Regions from separate parts of the Holdemania filiformis genome, predicted to be linked through region 2. Evidence: a T-box and tRNA genes for the amino acid it is inferred to sense, from the RefSeq annotation. Region 2 holds a T-box; the other holds one or more tRNA genes.
The links. A T-box is a leader RNA that pairs with one kind of tRNA and senses whether it is charged. The one in region 2 lies ahead of tyrS (tyrosine--tRNA ligase), so its partner is inferred to be a tRNA-Tyr.
Positions count from the first base shown of each region.

Region 1: it has a tRNA-Tyr gene. The T-box ahead of tyrS (tyrosine--tRNA ligase) is inferred to sense a tRNA for this amino acid. The anticodon was not compared.

Region 1 is NZ_QRUP01000008.1:42,584-49,667, reverse strand. Features, by position in the region: gene DWY25_RS07905 (PTS system mannose/fructose/sorbose family transporter subunit IID) at 1-793, opposite strand, end outside; gene DWY25_RS07900 (PTS mannose/fructose/sorbose/N-acetylgalactosamine transporter subunit IIC) at 793-1,584, opposite strand; gene DWY25_RS07895 (PTS sugar transporter subunit IIB) at 1,615-2,109, opposite strand; gene DWY25_RS07890 (PTS sugar transporter subunit IIA) at 2,127-2,534, opposite strand; gene DWY25_RS07885 (BglG family transcription antiterminator) at 2,650-4,647, opposite strand; tRNA gene DWY25_RS07880 (tRNA-Gly) at 5,209-5,282, opposite strand; tRNA gene DWY25_RS07875 (tRNA-Lys) at 5,292-5,367, opposite strand; tRNA gene DWY25_RS07870 (tRNA-Gln) at 5,389-5,464, opposite strand; tRNA gene DWY25_RS07865 (tRNA-Tyr) at 5,481-5,565, opposite strand; tRNA gene DWY25_RS07860 (tRNA-Thr) at 5,572-5,647, opposite strand; tRNA gene DWY25_RS07855 (tRNA-Val) at 5,658-5,733, opposite strand; gene DWY25_RS07850 (hypothetical protein) at 6,106-7,084, opposite strand, start outside.
Region 2 is NZ_QRUP01000001.1:112,681-119,764, reverse strand. Features, by position in the region: gene DWY25_RS00565 (oleate hydratase) at 317-2,086, shown strand; gene DWY25_RS00560 (hypothetical protein) at 2,382-2,810, shown strand; gene DWY25_RS00555 (hypothetical protein) at 2,803-3,498, shown strand; gene DWY25_RS00550 (LacI family DNA-binding transcriptional regulator) at 3,476-4,468, shown strand; T-box leader at 4,504-4,706, shown strand; gene tyrS (tyrosine--tRNA ligase) at 4,742-5,968, shown strand; gene DWY25_RS00540 (dipicolinate synthase subunit DpsA) at 6,151-6,954, shown strand; gene DWY25_RS00535 (dipicolinate synthase subunit B) at 6,951-7,084, shown strand, end outside.

The sequences.
Region 1 (7,084 bases), on a different contig from region 2:
CCAGTGCGAACACGAAGATACCCAAAATCAACTGAGTCGGACGCGCGCCCTTCTTGATCAGGCGAACCAGCGTAAACAACAGGATGACGCCGAGCAAGCCCGGGAAAATCGAATTCAATACGTCGCCGATCACTACCGATGTCTGGCCGACGTTCAACGTCCAATTCAGCGGAACGCTGACCATCTGCGCCGTCATCGCCCCGACCATGATCAAGCCCAGCACGGATGCCGCTTTCGTTAAAGCGCCCATCAAGCCCGAAGAGAACACCATATCAATAAACGAAGTCCCATAGACATAACCCCAGTTCACAAAGAAATACTTCACGATAGACTGCGTTACACCATAGAGCAGGATGAAGATCAAGGTCCCCAGAATCGAACCCTCCGCGCACAAACCGATGCCGATACCCGCGGCGATAATGCGCAGACAGTTGAAGAACAAGCTGTCGAACATCCCGGCTGTCGGACCCATCAACGCGGCTTTGATACTCTCGATCGTCTGACCGTCAATCGAGTTCTTTTCTTTGTGCTCTTTTTCCATCGCGTAAGCTAAGCCGGCGATGAAGCTGAACGGTACGGCATGCGTGTTGAAGAAGTTCTGATGCCGCAGATACGCCTCCCGCTTGCCTTCCATATCGTCTTTATAGATACTCTCAATAGCCGGGGCCATTGTAATCGTAAAACCATTCGCTTCCATTTTCACCATATTGAAACTGGTGAAAACCAGATGGGAACGGAAGAACATGGATTTTAGAACTTTCTTTTCTTCCGGCGTTAATACTTTCTTTTCCATTAGAAGAAATCCTCCTCATCTGTTTTCGCTGCCGAAGCCGTCAGCGAATTCTTTAAATCGATACTGCGCTTTTCCCCCATAAACATGGTGATCGCAATGGCTGTGCCTAAAATTGCAATCGGCAAGGTTGCCATGCCTAAATAAGCCACCAGAACATAACCGACGAAGAAGAAGATGCCGACTTCGTTGTTCCAGATCATCGAGGTTAAGATCGCGAAGCCGACCGCTAACATCATCGATGTCGCTGCCCCTAACCCGGTCATAACCCAGGCCGGCATGCTCGCTAAGAAGGCATTCAACCCTTCAACACCGTAAGATACCGCAAAGAACAGAATAACAACGTTGATCAATGGCGTCAGACATGAGAAACCAATCGTTTGGAATGCGAATTTACGCGGATTGCACTCCGCCGCCAACTTTTCCCAATACGCTGCAAGAGAAGCCCAGATCGGTGTAAACATGCCGGCGATGGAAGCCATGACCGTGCCGATTGGCAAAGCGATCGCCAAGCCTGCTTCGATATCAGCGCCAGTTAAAATGGTATAGGCGACGGCAATGATGCTGGATGTTGTCGCATCTGCCGGGATGGAACCCCCGATGGCGGAAATTCCCATAAAAATCGATTCCAGGGATGCGCCCATGATGATGCCCGTCTTGAAATCGCCTAAGATTAATCCCGCTAACGGAGCGACGACGATCGGCCGGTTGAGGCACTGCCAGGACATGATGTAGGGATCTAAAATTGCAATGATATAATACGCTAAACAAATTTGTAAAGCTGCGGATACCATGATTCTCCTCCTCTTTCCTAATGGATTTTCTTATAACCCTAATACTTTGCTTAATTTTTCCGGATTATCTTCCGGTGTGGTCTGATACACCGTGTCAATTCCGAAACTCAACACTTTTTTGAAATCTTCAACTTCCTCGTCGTAGGCATACAGATTGGAACCATAGGTTCGACGGGCAAGATCCCCTTGTTTCGGAGCAATCCGGCCATAGTTGCCGACGTTGATCAGCGGGATCTCCTTCACTTCTTCCAAAATCTTGATCAGATCTTTCGGGTTGGAAATGATGACCAGAATTTTATGACCCGCCGCCCGCGGATCCTTCAGCAGAGTAATCGAATCAGCGACTGAACGGATCGTTACTTTCGCAGTCGCCGGCGCGGCCATCATCAGACTCTGCTGGATAATCTTGTTCCCTGCTGCCTCATCATTCGCCACGACGATGCGATCAACTCCCGTATGCCTCGACCATTTGATCGCTACCTGACCATGAATCAATCTTTCGTCCAAACGTACTAACTTAATCATTTTCTATTCCTCCTTTCTTAGAAAAAATCCTCTTGTTCTTCCGTTAAATCCGGCAGTTGCACGACACTCAACATCGATCGGCTCTGTTCAACGATCTGTTCAATCTCCTCCGCCGTGACTTCCGTTTTTGTTGAAAGTTCCAGAACACAGGCCAGATTCACGCCGCCGATCAGCGTAGTGTTCGGCTTCTGCAGATAGGTCATCATGACCTGGTTCACGCTGCCGCCGATTAAGTCTGACATCAGCAAAACCTGATCTTCCGGAGAAACTTCTGCATAAAACGCGTCAAGTTTTTCCTGGACTGAAGCTTGATCGACATAAGCATCAAACACCGTGACATTGTCAGAAGCGCCCATTAAAATATTCAACGAGCTTTTCATGCCGCTGGCGAAATGACCATGTGATGACAAAAAGATTTTCAGCAATGCGATACCCCTTTCTTGTTGGATATTTCTTCAACGCCCTTACTATAAATCGTTTCTGTAAGCGTTACCACGCTCACTTTTTCCGAAAAAAAAGGGAAAACTTTCGTTTTTTCCCTTAATCAAGTGAAATTGGCAAAGCCTTTAAGCTTGCTCGAACGATCTCCGTCAATTCGGTAACCCGATGATTTTCAATCAACATCCACAAGTTCTCATTATCTTTGAAAAACATCATTAATAGGTCATTAACAAATCTAACGGCTTCCAGGTTATTATCAAAATCCACACTGATTACAACAATGTGCAGAATCGGTTGTTCATCAAACTGTTTTTCCTGATTTAACTGGTAAATCTCAAATATTCCTTTTTTGACCCACCGGCGTTTTATGAAAAGAATACATACTTTATTCGCAACACACGTTTTTACCGTGTAATGAAGATCGGCTTGGATTTTATCAACACACTCCGCATCCTTTCCCATTTTATAACTGATCAGGCGAAGGAAAGAATCCATGTTTTCATACTCAAAATCACGGTATATATTGAGGGAGGTTAAATGTAAATGATCCAACGCCGGCTGCAGCTGAACTCCAGATAATATAACCTGATTGTATATATCGTTCATCTGACTTTGGGTAGGAATACTGTCAACCATCAGACATGGCCAATCATATTTATAGGAATAATATGGATAACTTAGGATTGCCCAATCATAGTCTTTAACCGGTAGTTTACGCATTTCATAAAGCTCGTAGACATCCAGGCAAGAAAAATAGGATCCAAAACGGCTTTCGATAATCCGTTTAAAAATTCCAGAAGAGAGGTAACCGCCGCCATTGGAAACAATCGCACGGACTGGGGTAAAGGAATAAGAAATCATTAACAAAAGTACATTTAAGTGTCCCGCAAAAGTTATCAAATTATACAAACTTAGCTGACAATGATATCGTTCTTCAAAAAGTCTAGCTAGATTGTGTGCAAATTTTGCGGCTAAAGGACAGTCGTGAATCCGCGCATCTTCAAAATGTAAGCTTCTTACACTGTGAAAAGAAGCATTGAAATCTTTTTGAACCAGCATGGGGATAATGCCTGCACATAAAATCTGTGACCAACCTGGAATTGTGGTGATGTCCAGGTTATAATCTTTTTTGATTGATTTGCAGAACAGTGAAATAAAGTCCTGAGCTTCGTCATGCAATTCAAAATAATTTTGCGACAGATCGCAATCCCAAGGAATATCCGCCCAAAAGATCAGCAGCAAAGCAAAAGCAAGAATCTCATCCTCGCTGACGTCAAAGCCGGAAAATCGTTGACATTTTTCGATCACGTCTTTCGCAACTGAATATTCTCGGAATCGCCGAATATACTTGCGCTGATTTTGCGTCAAACTTATTGGAAATCCAGCCTGATAACGAGAAACCATCAATAACAAATAGCGAGATAAACGCTGGGTGTTGATATCAAGAATATGACAATCTGAATCTCTCAATGTTTTTAGGAAAATATGACGAATTTCATAGCGTTCTTCATCGTCCCGGTCAAAGAAAGATAAGAAATCTGTATTCTTATACAAATTTATTGCTTCATGATAGTGATTTTCAAAAATACAAAGCATTAACATTCGTCGATCAAATTCGCTGCCCTTAACCAGAGGCCCCTCTTCATTTCGTCTTTTCAATCGCATGTTAAACTTACTCAGCAAAAAATTAACATCTTTCATGTCTTCCCGAATTGAACTTTTTGTTAAATACAATTCTTCTGCGATATCTTCAATTGTAAGAAAGCGATTTTCTACAATAATCCGGCGAAGAATATCATTACTTCTGTCATTCTGAGCCCTGGGTGTTTCACCAACATTTGAAAAATGTATAATCAATTGAGTCTTTACGGGTTCAAAGCGTTCTTCATCAAAAACCTTGAGAACATAACCTTTTCCTTTTTTCGCTACTAAATCAGCACCACTTGCTTTTGCAAATGCCTCTAATTCCGGAATATCATTTTTGACCGTTCGTTCGGTGACTCCTACTTTTTCCGCTAGCTCATAAGAACGGATATATTGATCCTGTTGGGCAAGAATATAGAATAACTGTAAGATTCGCTTCTTTTCATTCGCCATTCCTAATCCTCCAACTTTCTGATCTGGTTCATAAAGTAGACTTTATGAACCAGGCGTTTTCTAACCAAAATATAGCTATTTTCTATCATTTTCAATTATATTTCAAATGTCAGTTAAAGTCTACTTTTTCAGCCATAAACGACTACAGCTAAAATAAAAAATACATTTATAGTTAGATCAGCTGATCAGCAGCGAGAGAAGCAGGGTTAACCGAACTAACAAAGTAAAAAGTCTCCCGCAAAGGAGACTCATACTTTGTTAGTTCGAACTGCACAGGGTTTTGTTTACTGAGCGCCCAAATCGCTCGTCCTGATACAGAGCATATAGCTTATCAGGCTGCCTTGGAAAATATTCCAAGGCTCAGAGAAACAAATTTAAATCTTAAAGTATCTCGAACTAACAATAAATTTTGTTTCTCTATATATAATATACGCACGAAATCGTAAAAGTACTTACAAATAATTTAGTTTTTTCTAAAAAACACTCATTTTTACCTAATGCGACTGTTTTAGAGAACTATTAAGACACAAAAAAACCCTCATACAGGGTTATGTTATTCAATGGAGCGAATGATGGGAATCGAACCCACGTAGTCAGCTTGGAAGGCTGAAGTTCTACCATTGAACTACATTCGCATAGTTAAGTGGTGTCCCGGAAAGGAATCGAACCTTCGACCCACTGATTAAAAGTCAGTTGCTCTACCGCCTGAGCTACCGGGACATAAACAATCCAAACTAAAATTGGCTGGGGCACCTGGGGTCGAACCAGGGAAATGACAGAGTCAAAGTCTGTTGCCTTACCGCTTGGCTATGCCCCACTATCTTAAAAAAGAATGGTGGAGAGGGGCAGATTCGAACTGCCGAACCCGTTGGGAACTGATTTACAGTCAGCCGCGTTTAGCCACTTCGCTACCTCTCCAACTCCTGGTGCCGACTATAGGAATCGAACCTACAACCTACTGATTACAAATCAGTTGCTCTGCCAATTGAGCTAAGTCGGCAATAAAAAAATGGTGGAGGCTGAGGGGCTCGAACCCCCGACCCTCTGCTTGTAAGGCAGACGCTCTCCCAACTGAGCTAAGCCTCCATCTTTTTATTGGCTGATTACCAGCGCTTTAATAATATATCATAAGATCTAAATCTCGTCAATAACAATTTCAGATTTTTTCTGAAACATTGAGTCCCACACTTAGGCTTCAGTAGGACACTATTTTATATTCAGTATCGAACCCAGGAATAAAATTGTAGCACTTCCCTCTACAAGCTCTGTCGAATTATACAAACACAGCTTTGTCATATCTCTGATCCTGCTGTAAAAACAACTGACTAACAATGAAAAAACAGGCCCTTTTTCTTAAATTCACGCACCATATTCCTTACAGAACATCTTCTTTACAGAATATTGAATCTAACTTAATACTCAAGAGCCTGATTACCTCTTTGCAAACCAAATGAGAGGCTATTCCAATACCTCATCCACAGGTTTAAACGGCATCATCCAGTTTTCACTGTTTTCTAGCAATGCCAATTGTGCATCCTCGGGTGTAATCTCCTGTTTTATTACTTGTTGTGCAATTTCGATCAATCCAATTTCAGAAAGCATATCCCAGCCTCTAACAGATGGATCTTTTTCAAAAGCCACCATGGACTCCTCCTGTGAGAATGAAAAAGCATAACTTATTTGTCTCTGATTCTCATTTCTAAACGCCAAATAATACGGTTCGATTGTTTGGGATTCCTTTCCATCTTCATTTTCCTCAGTTTCCAAATTAGGACGATTTTCAAGCCTATCCACTTGCGTTACCGCAGGAATTTCATCCACTGTATCAATATACACCTGAATTCCAGCTTCACTCCGAATTATACGGTAAACTTCATTAGCAGCGGAAGGATATTTTGTTCCAGCCGACAATAAATAGCCTTTGGTTTTCGCCAAGGGTGAAAGTATTTTTTCTTTCCAGGATGGCATAGGTGAAAAATAAAAATCCTGTTGTTCAATATCCTCCTGCTGATTATAGTACATCCAAGTCCCTACTAAAGAAAAAGGAGAAATCAGCTTTTCAAGATAGACATCATACAACCACCCTCCGTCGAAGGCCCGATCATTTTTGATTTGATAAGGAAGAATGATCTCCTCTTCCTCTTCAGAGCTATCCTGGGATTCCTTCACATTACTGCTTTCGGGCGGGAATTCTTCGGATTCAACTTCTGATTCGGAATCCACGGCCGGTAATTCAGAATTTGTGTCCCTTGAATTTTCATCCTCAACACCAGACACCTCTGGCTGTTCTTCACCTGCACTCTCTTCGCTGTTTAAATACCAAGAATGCTCCCCCATTGCTCTTAGAAATTTTAAAGCCTCCAGAAACTCTTCCGTTTCCATACCGGATATTAAAGCATCCTGTGATGCAAAGAAACGAAAATCATCAGCACTCAAA
Region 2 (7,084 bases):
GAACAAATCAGGAGTGTTTAGCTATGGCGATACGCTCCTGATTTTTTTGCGTTTGTTTCCTGCGATGGGAAGGAAATGTAAAAAGGTGAGGAGAATAGCCGCTTTTGGGGGACAGGCCGGAAACTGAAAGGCTTGCCCGCAAGTCAGAACGGGATTTCCTGTTTTTTGACAATTGTTCGATTTTGGCTAAAATCATGACATATTTTTCGGCCTGTCGGAATTTTATACAGCCTGTTTGGGGTGTCTATGGCCGGGGCGGACAAGAAGAAGTATGCTAAGAACGGTTAGAAAAAGAGAAACAGGAGGAATAAAAATTATGTATTACAGCAATGGCAACTACGAAGCGTTCGCGCATCCGCGCAAGCCGGAAGGTGTTGACAACAAGTCCGCGTATCTGGTCGGTTCCGGACTGGCGGCGCTGTCCGCGGCGTGTTTCTTAGTTCGTGACGGACAGATGAAGGGCGAACATATCCATATTCTGGAGGAAGGGAAGCTGCCCGGCGGCGCCTGCGACGGCATTAAAGATCCGCAGAAAGGTTTCATCATCCGCGGCGGCCGGGAAATGGAAAATCACTTTGAATGTTTGTGGGATCTGTTCCGTTCGATTCCGTCCTTAGAAACGGAAGGCGTTTCCGTACTGGACGAATACTACTGGCTGAACAAAGATGACCCGAACTATTCGCTGATGCGCGCGACGATCAACCGCGGCGAAGATGCGCACACCGACGGCAAATTTGGTCTGAGCGACAAAGCGGCGATGGAGATCATGAAGCTGTTCTTTACGAAGGACGAAGATCTCTATGATAAAAAGATTACCGATGTCTTCGACGACGAATTCTTCTCCAGCAATTTCTGGCTGTACTGGCGCACGATGTTCGCGTTTGAGGACTGGCATTCAGCTCTGGAAATGAAGCTGTATATCCAGCGCTTCATCCATCACGTCGGCGGTCTGCCGGATTTTTCCGCGCTGAAATTCACGAAGTACAATCAGTACGAATCCCTGATTCTGCCGATGGTAAACTATCTGGAAGAGCATCACGTGCAGTTTGAATATGATACGCGCGTGACCAATGTTGAATTTGAAATCACCGGAGAGAAGAAGGTGGCCCGCCGGATCGTCTGCGTCCGGGAAGGGCAGGAAACTACGATTCCGCTGACGGAAAACGATCTTGTCTTCGTGACCAACGGCAGCTGCACGGAAAATTCCTCGTTGGGCGACAACGATCACGCGCCGCAGTTCAACGATCAAAACGGCGGATGCTGGCAGCTGTGGCGAAACATCGCGGCGCAGGATCCGGCGTTTGGCCATCCGGATAAATTCTGCACGCAGACCGATAAGACTTATTGGGAATCCGCGACGGTCACCACGCTGGACGACCGCATTCCACCGTATATCCAGAAGATCTGCAAGCGTGATCCGTTCAGCGGCAAGGTCGTCACCGGCGGCATCATCACGGTCAAGGATTCCAACTGGCTGATGAGCTACACGCTGAACCGCCAGCCGCATTTCAAGGATCAGCCGAAGGATCAGCTGGTCGTCTGGGTTTACGGCCTGTTCGGCGATGTGCCGGGCAACTATGTGAAAAAGCCGATGCGCGAGTGCACCGGTACGGAAATCACCGAGGAATGGCTGTACCATCTGGGCGTGCCGGAGGATCAGATTCATGACATGGCCGTTAATTCCGCCCGCTGCATCCCCTGCATGATGCCGTATATCACCGCCTTCTTCATGCCGCGCACCGCGGGCGACCGGCCGAAGGTTGTGCCGGAAGGCTGCGTGAACTTCGCGTTTATCGGCCAGTTTGCCGATACTGTCCGCGACACGGTGTTCACGACGGAATATTCCGTCCGGACCGGCATGGAAGCCGTCTATACGCTCTTAGACGTCGACCGCGGCGTGCCGGAGGTCTTCAATTCGGTCTATGACGTCCGCGTGCTGATGGATTCAACCTATAAGATGCTGGACGGGCGCAAGCTGGAAGACATCAAGGTGCCGTGGCTGGTTCACTGGATTGAAAAGAAGGGCCTGAAAAAGATCCAGGGCACGGTGATTGAGGAATTGCTGCAAGAATATCATCTGATTTAAATCAATTCGCAATCGCAAATGAGATCCTGATTCCAACGAGTCAGGATCTTTAATCTTAATCCTGACCGGGTTAAGAAAGTTATAAAATTAAACAAAGTGGAGAAGAAAATCTACTCCTGAAAAAGTTTCGCCGAATCTTCACATTCCAGAATTTCTGCGGAAATAACAGAAAAGCCTTTTATTTCCAGCTTTTCCCAACGAGTTCAAAGGTTTCCGAAGATTCGGATGGTTAAGCGCTATCAAATTTATTGAAAATCTTTTCATAATTGAGTATAATACAATTGAGGTGATTTTGATGGACGAATTATTGGCGGCCATGTATAAAGTTTCAGTACAGCTGGTCCCGATTCTGGGGGTCGCTGTACTTTGTTTTCTTATTTATTTATTGCGCCATTGCGTCACATTTATTAAGGAATTAACGGTCATGGTTCAGAAGGCCGGTTCCGCGATGGAGGGGGTAGACAAAAGCATTGACAAGCTTCAGGCGCCCTTGGACACAGTGGTCCGGTTATCGGGAACGATTGACCAAGTTCAGGAAAGTGCTGTGGGAGCTGTCAAAAATATGGCTGGTTTTATGGCCGGGAATCTCGACAGCGCCAAGGAGGCGGCCGCCGCGCGCACGGCGAAGAAGAAGCCAGCGCCGCAGCCGGAACCGGCGGCGGTAACCCCTGCGGAAAGCGAAGAACCTAAAACTCAGAGTGAAGGAGGAACAGAACATGAGTGACGAAAACAAAAGAGTAGACGAAGAAGTAGAAAAAACGGTGGAAGATCTGAAAAAACAGATCGAAGAAATCAACCGCGAAGCGGAAGACGCCGGCAGTCACGAGTCGTCGGAAGTCAAGGAAAAGATCGAAGCGGCGGCGAAGAAAGCGATTGAGATTCTGAATCAGGGAATCGATCAGCTGAAGTTGTTGACAGCTCAGGTTCAGGACAGCGATACCTACCGCAAAACGATGAGCCAGGTGAAAGCTACGACGGATAAAGCGGTCGCGGAATCCCGGCGGCTGTTCCATGAGATCAAGACAGATCCGAAGCTGAATAAGGCTGTGGAAGAGATTAAGAAGTCAGTCAGCGATGTCAGTGAGAAAGTGTCCGGCTGCGTTAAAAGCGGCTTGGACGAGCTGAAAAGCAATGAAGATCTGATGGAAAAAGTCGATCAGATCAAGGACGGCACGGCGGCTTTGGTCGAAAAAGGCCAGCGCGCGGTGAAGGATTTTACAAGCAAGCCGGAAGTGCAGCAGAATATTGAAAAAGCCAAGGATGTGACGATCGACGTTGCGGAAAAGACGGTCGACGCCTTGAAAAACTGGTTAAGACCGCAGCCGGCCGCTGAGGCTGAGCCGGAAGCCAAACCGGAAAATGAAGAAGAAAAGGAGAACAGTGCAGAGCATGAAGAGAGTAACAATCTATGATGTAGCCAACGAAGCCGGCGTTTCCCTCGCCACGGTATCCCGCGTCATCAACGGCAGCAACGTCGTTAAGGGCGGAACAAAGCAAAAGGTCGAGGAAGCGATTGAAAAACTGGGCTACAAGCCGAATGCGATTGCGCAGGGGCTGGCTCTGCAGAAAACGACGACGATCGCGCTGGTGATCCCGGAGGCCAGTTTTACCTATACGGGTCAGATCATCAACGGGCTGTTGGACGTTGCGAAAATCTATAAATACAACATCATGCTTCACACGACGACTGAAGGCATCAACGAGATCAACGATATCATTGAAAATATCATTAAGTCCCGGGTTGACGGCGTCGTCATTTATAATGATAAGCTGATGCGTGAAGAACTGAATACGCTGACCAAATATAACGTCCCGATTGTGATTATCGGCAACAAAGTATCCGATGCCAAGATCAGCTCGGTCTACGTCGATATTGAGAACGCCGTTTACGAGCTGGTCATGAAGTATTTAGAAGGCGGCAAGCGCGACATCGCGATCATTCAGGACCGGAAAAACGGGTATTCCATCGATCAGATGATCAATGGGGCGAAGAAAGCCTACGCAACCAAAGGACTGGAATTCAACGGCTATCTGGAGATTCCCGGCCAGTACCGCACGTCTTATGATTTCATGAAGGATTATCTGCAGGATCACAAACATGATCTGATTATTGCCAACCGGGATTCGCAGGCGATTGCGGTTGTCAACGCGGCGAAGGAAAACGGCATCGACATTCCGAAGGAAATGGAAATTGTCTGCGTCATCGACACGAAATACAATTCGATGATGCGGCCGCAGATTTCCAGCTTCGCCATTCCGTCCTATGATTTAGGCGCGGTTTCGATGCGCGTCATGACGAAGATGCTGCAGGAAAATACCGACGATATTGACAAAGAAATTGAATTGAGCTATCTGTTTACGCCGCGGCAATCGACTTTGTGATTGACATCTTCACCGGTCTGCGGCTATAATAGCTCTAACAGGCTGGGAAGAGAAAGAGTAGCCTTGGAATGCTTGAAGAGAGCCTTTGGGTGGTGCGAAAAGGCAGCAGGAAAAGGGGAATACACCTCGGAGCCTCCTATGGCAAAGATAGGACGCGGACTTCGGCGTTATGAAGAAGAGCATATCCTGACAACAAGGGATATGAATTAAGGTGGTACCGCGCAAAGACGTCCTTATTGGGGCGTCTTTTTATTTCGAAGGAGGAAAAATCAAATGGGTATCTATGAAGAACTGGAATGGCGGGGGTTGATCAAGGATGTCAGCTCGCCGGAATTGCGGGAGAAATTAAACGCCGGGGGCATGACGTTTTATATCGGGACGGATCCGACCGGGGATAGTCTGCATATCGGGCATTTCTCGTCGTTTCTCATCAGCAAGCGCTTAAAAGACGCCGGACACAATCCAATCTTGTTAGTCGGCGGCGGCACCGGGCTGATCGGCGATCCGAAGCCGGATGCGGAACGGCCGATGGTCACGAAAGAAGAAGTTAATCACAACTATGAATGCCTGAAAAAACAGGCGGAGAAGGTTTTCGGCTTTGAGGTTGTCAACAACTATGACTGGTATAAGGATATCAACTTCATTGACTTCCTGCGGGATTATGGGAAATACTTTAATATCAATTACATGCTGAACAAGGATATCGTGCGCCGCCGTCTGGACGCCGGCATCACCTATACCGAGTTCTCATACATGTTGATGCAGGCGATGGATTTCTGGTGGCTGCATGAAAACAAGGGCTGCACGCTGCAGGTAGCCGGTCAGGATCAGTGGGGCAACATCACGGCCGGGATTGAGCTGATCCGCAAGAAGACGGGAAAGGAAGCCTATGGCTTTACGATGCCGCTGCTGACCAAGTCGGACGGTACGAAATTCGGCAAGACCAACGGTCATGCGATCTGGCTGGATATCAACAAGACGTCGGCTTATGAAATGTACCAGTTCTTCATCAACTCCGAGGATAACAAGGTCATCGACTACCTGAAATTTTTGACCTTCTTAAGCCGGGAGGAAATCGAAGCGCTGGAAGAAAAGAACCGGACCGAACCGCATCTGCGTGAAGCGCATAAGACGCTGGCGAAGGAAGTCATTACGTTCATTCATGGTGAGGAAGCGTACAACACCGCGATTAAAATCGCGCAGACGCTGTTCGGCGGCAACCTCAAGGATCTGACCGTGGAGGAGCTGAAGCAGGGCATTTCCGACATGCCACGGTTTACGATCGAGGACAAGCAGCCGTTACTCGACGTGCTGGTGGCGACCGGTATTGCGAAAAGCAAGCGCGAAGGCCGCGAGTGGATCGCCGGCGGGTCGATTCAGGTCAACGGCGAAAAGGTCACGGATCCGATGACGCCGGTCTGCCGCAGCGAAGCGTTTAATCAGGAATTTACGATTCTGCGCAAAGGCAAGAAGAACTATTTCGTCTGCGATTTCCAATAAGCCGATCATCGAAACGATTTGAATCGCTTTATCGTTGAAGCCGGCTTCGCATGAAAGAAAGCGTTTGGCTGGAAAAATAAATTGTAAGATCAGGAAGGGTTTGTTTCCCTCGGCAAGGACCGAAGGGACAGGAACCCTTCTTTTTTTTCGTCATAGAATGGGATACAAGAGGAGGTGCATCCATGAAAGCGGTCGTGTTTGTGAATGACCAGCGAATGGAAATTATCATTCAGCGTTTACGGTCGGCCGGGATTCAGGTCCAGGAAGGCCGGTGTGAAAAAGACATGGAACAGATCGAACGGATGGCGAACAAAATGGATCTGGTGATTCTGCCGATCCAGGGGGTCAGCGACGACGGGTTTATCGAACTTAAAAAACGAGGGTATTGCATGAAGGATTTCTTTGCTTCGCTGCGCAAGGAAACGTTGATTTTTACGGGGGTGATCACGCCGTACATTAAGAAGCTGCCGCAGACAGTGATCTCGCTTCTGGCGCGGGAGGAGGTCGTCGCAGCCAATGCAGCGCTGACGGCTGAGGGAATTTTAGCGATGGTGATCCAGAATACGCCGCGCTCGCTGCCGGAGTATCGTTATGACGTGATCGGCTTCGGCCATTGCGGCCGGGCGATTGCCGGACTGTTTCACCAGCTGGGGCTGGAAGTCAGGATTGTATCCGCGCATGCGCATCCCGAATCCGCACAACTGCCGTACAGCTTTATCCGGCTGCAGGAATGGCAGTTTCAACAGCCGTGGCCGGTCGTGATCAACACCGCGCCGGCGGAGGTGATCAGCGAGGCGATGGTGGCCGGCTGGCAGACACAGCCGCTGATCATTGATATCGCTTCGCGGGCGGTCGGCGTCAGCGAACGCGTATACAAACGCAAGGACACGCATGTCATCGCGGCTCCGCCGCTGCCGGGAATTGTAGCCTGGCAGAGTGCAGGTGAAATTTTAGCCGACGTGATTTTGAAAGAGGTGAAACGATGAAGCTTTTATGGGGAATGTGCGGTTCCTTCTGCAATCATGCCGCCGTCATTGAACAACTGACCGACATGGTTCAGCGCTGGCCGATCACGATGATTGTCAGTGAGAATACGGCGCAGCTGGACACCCGGTT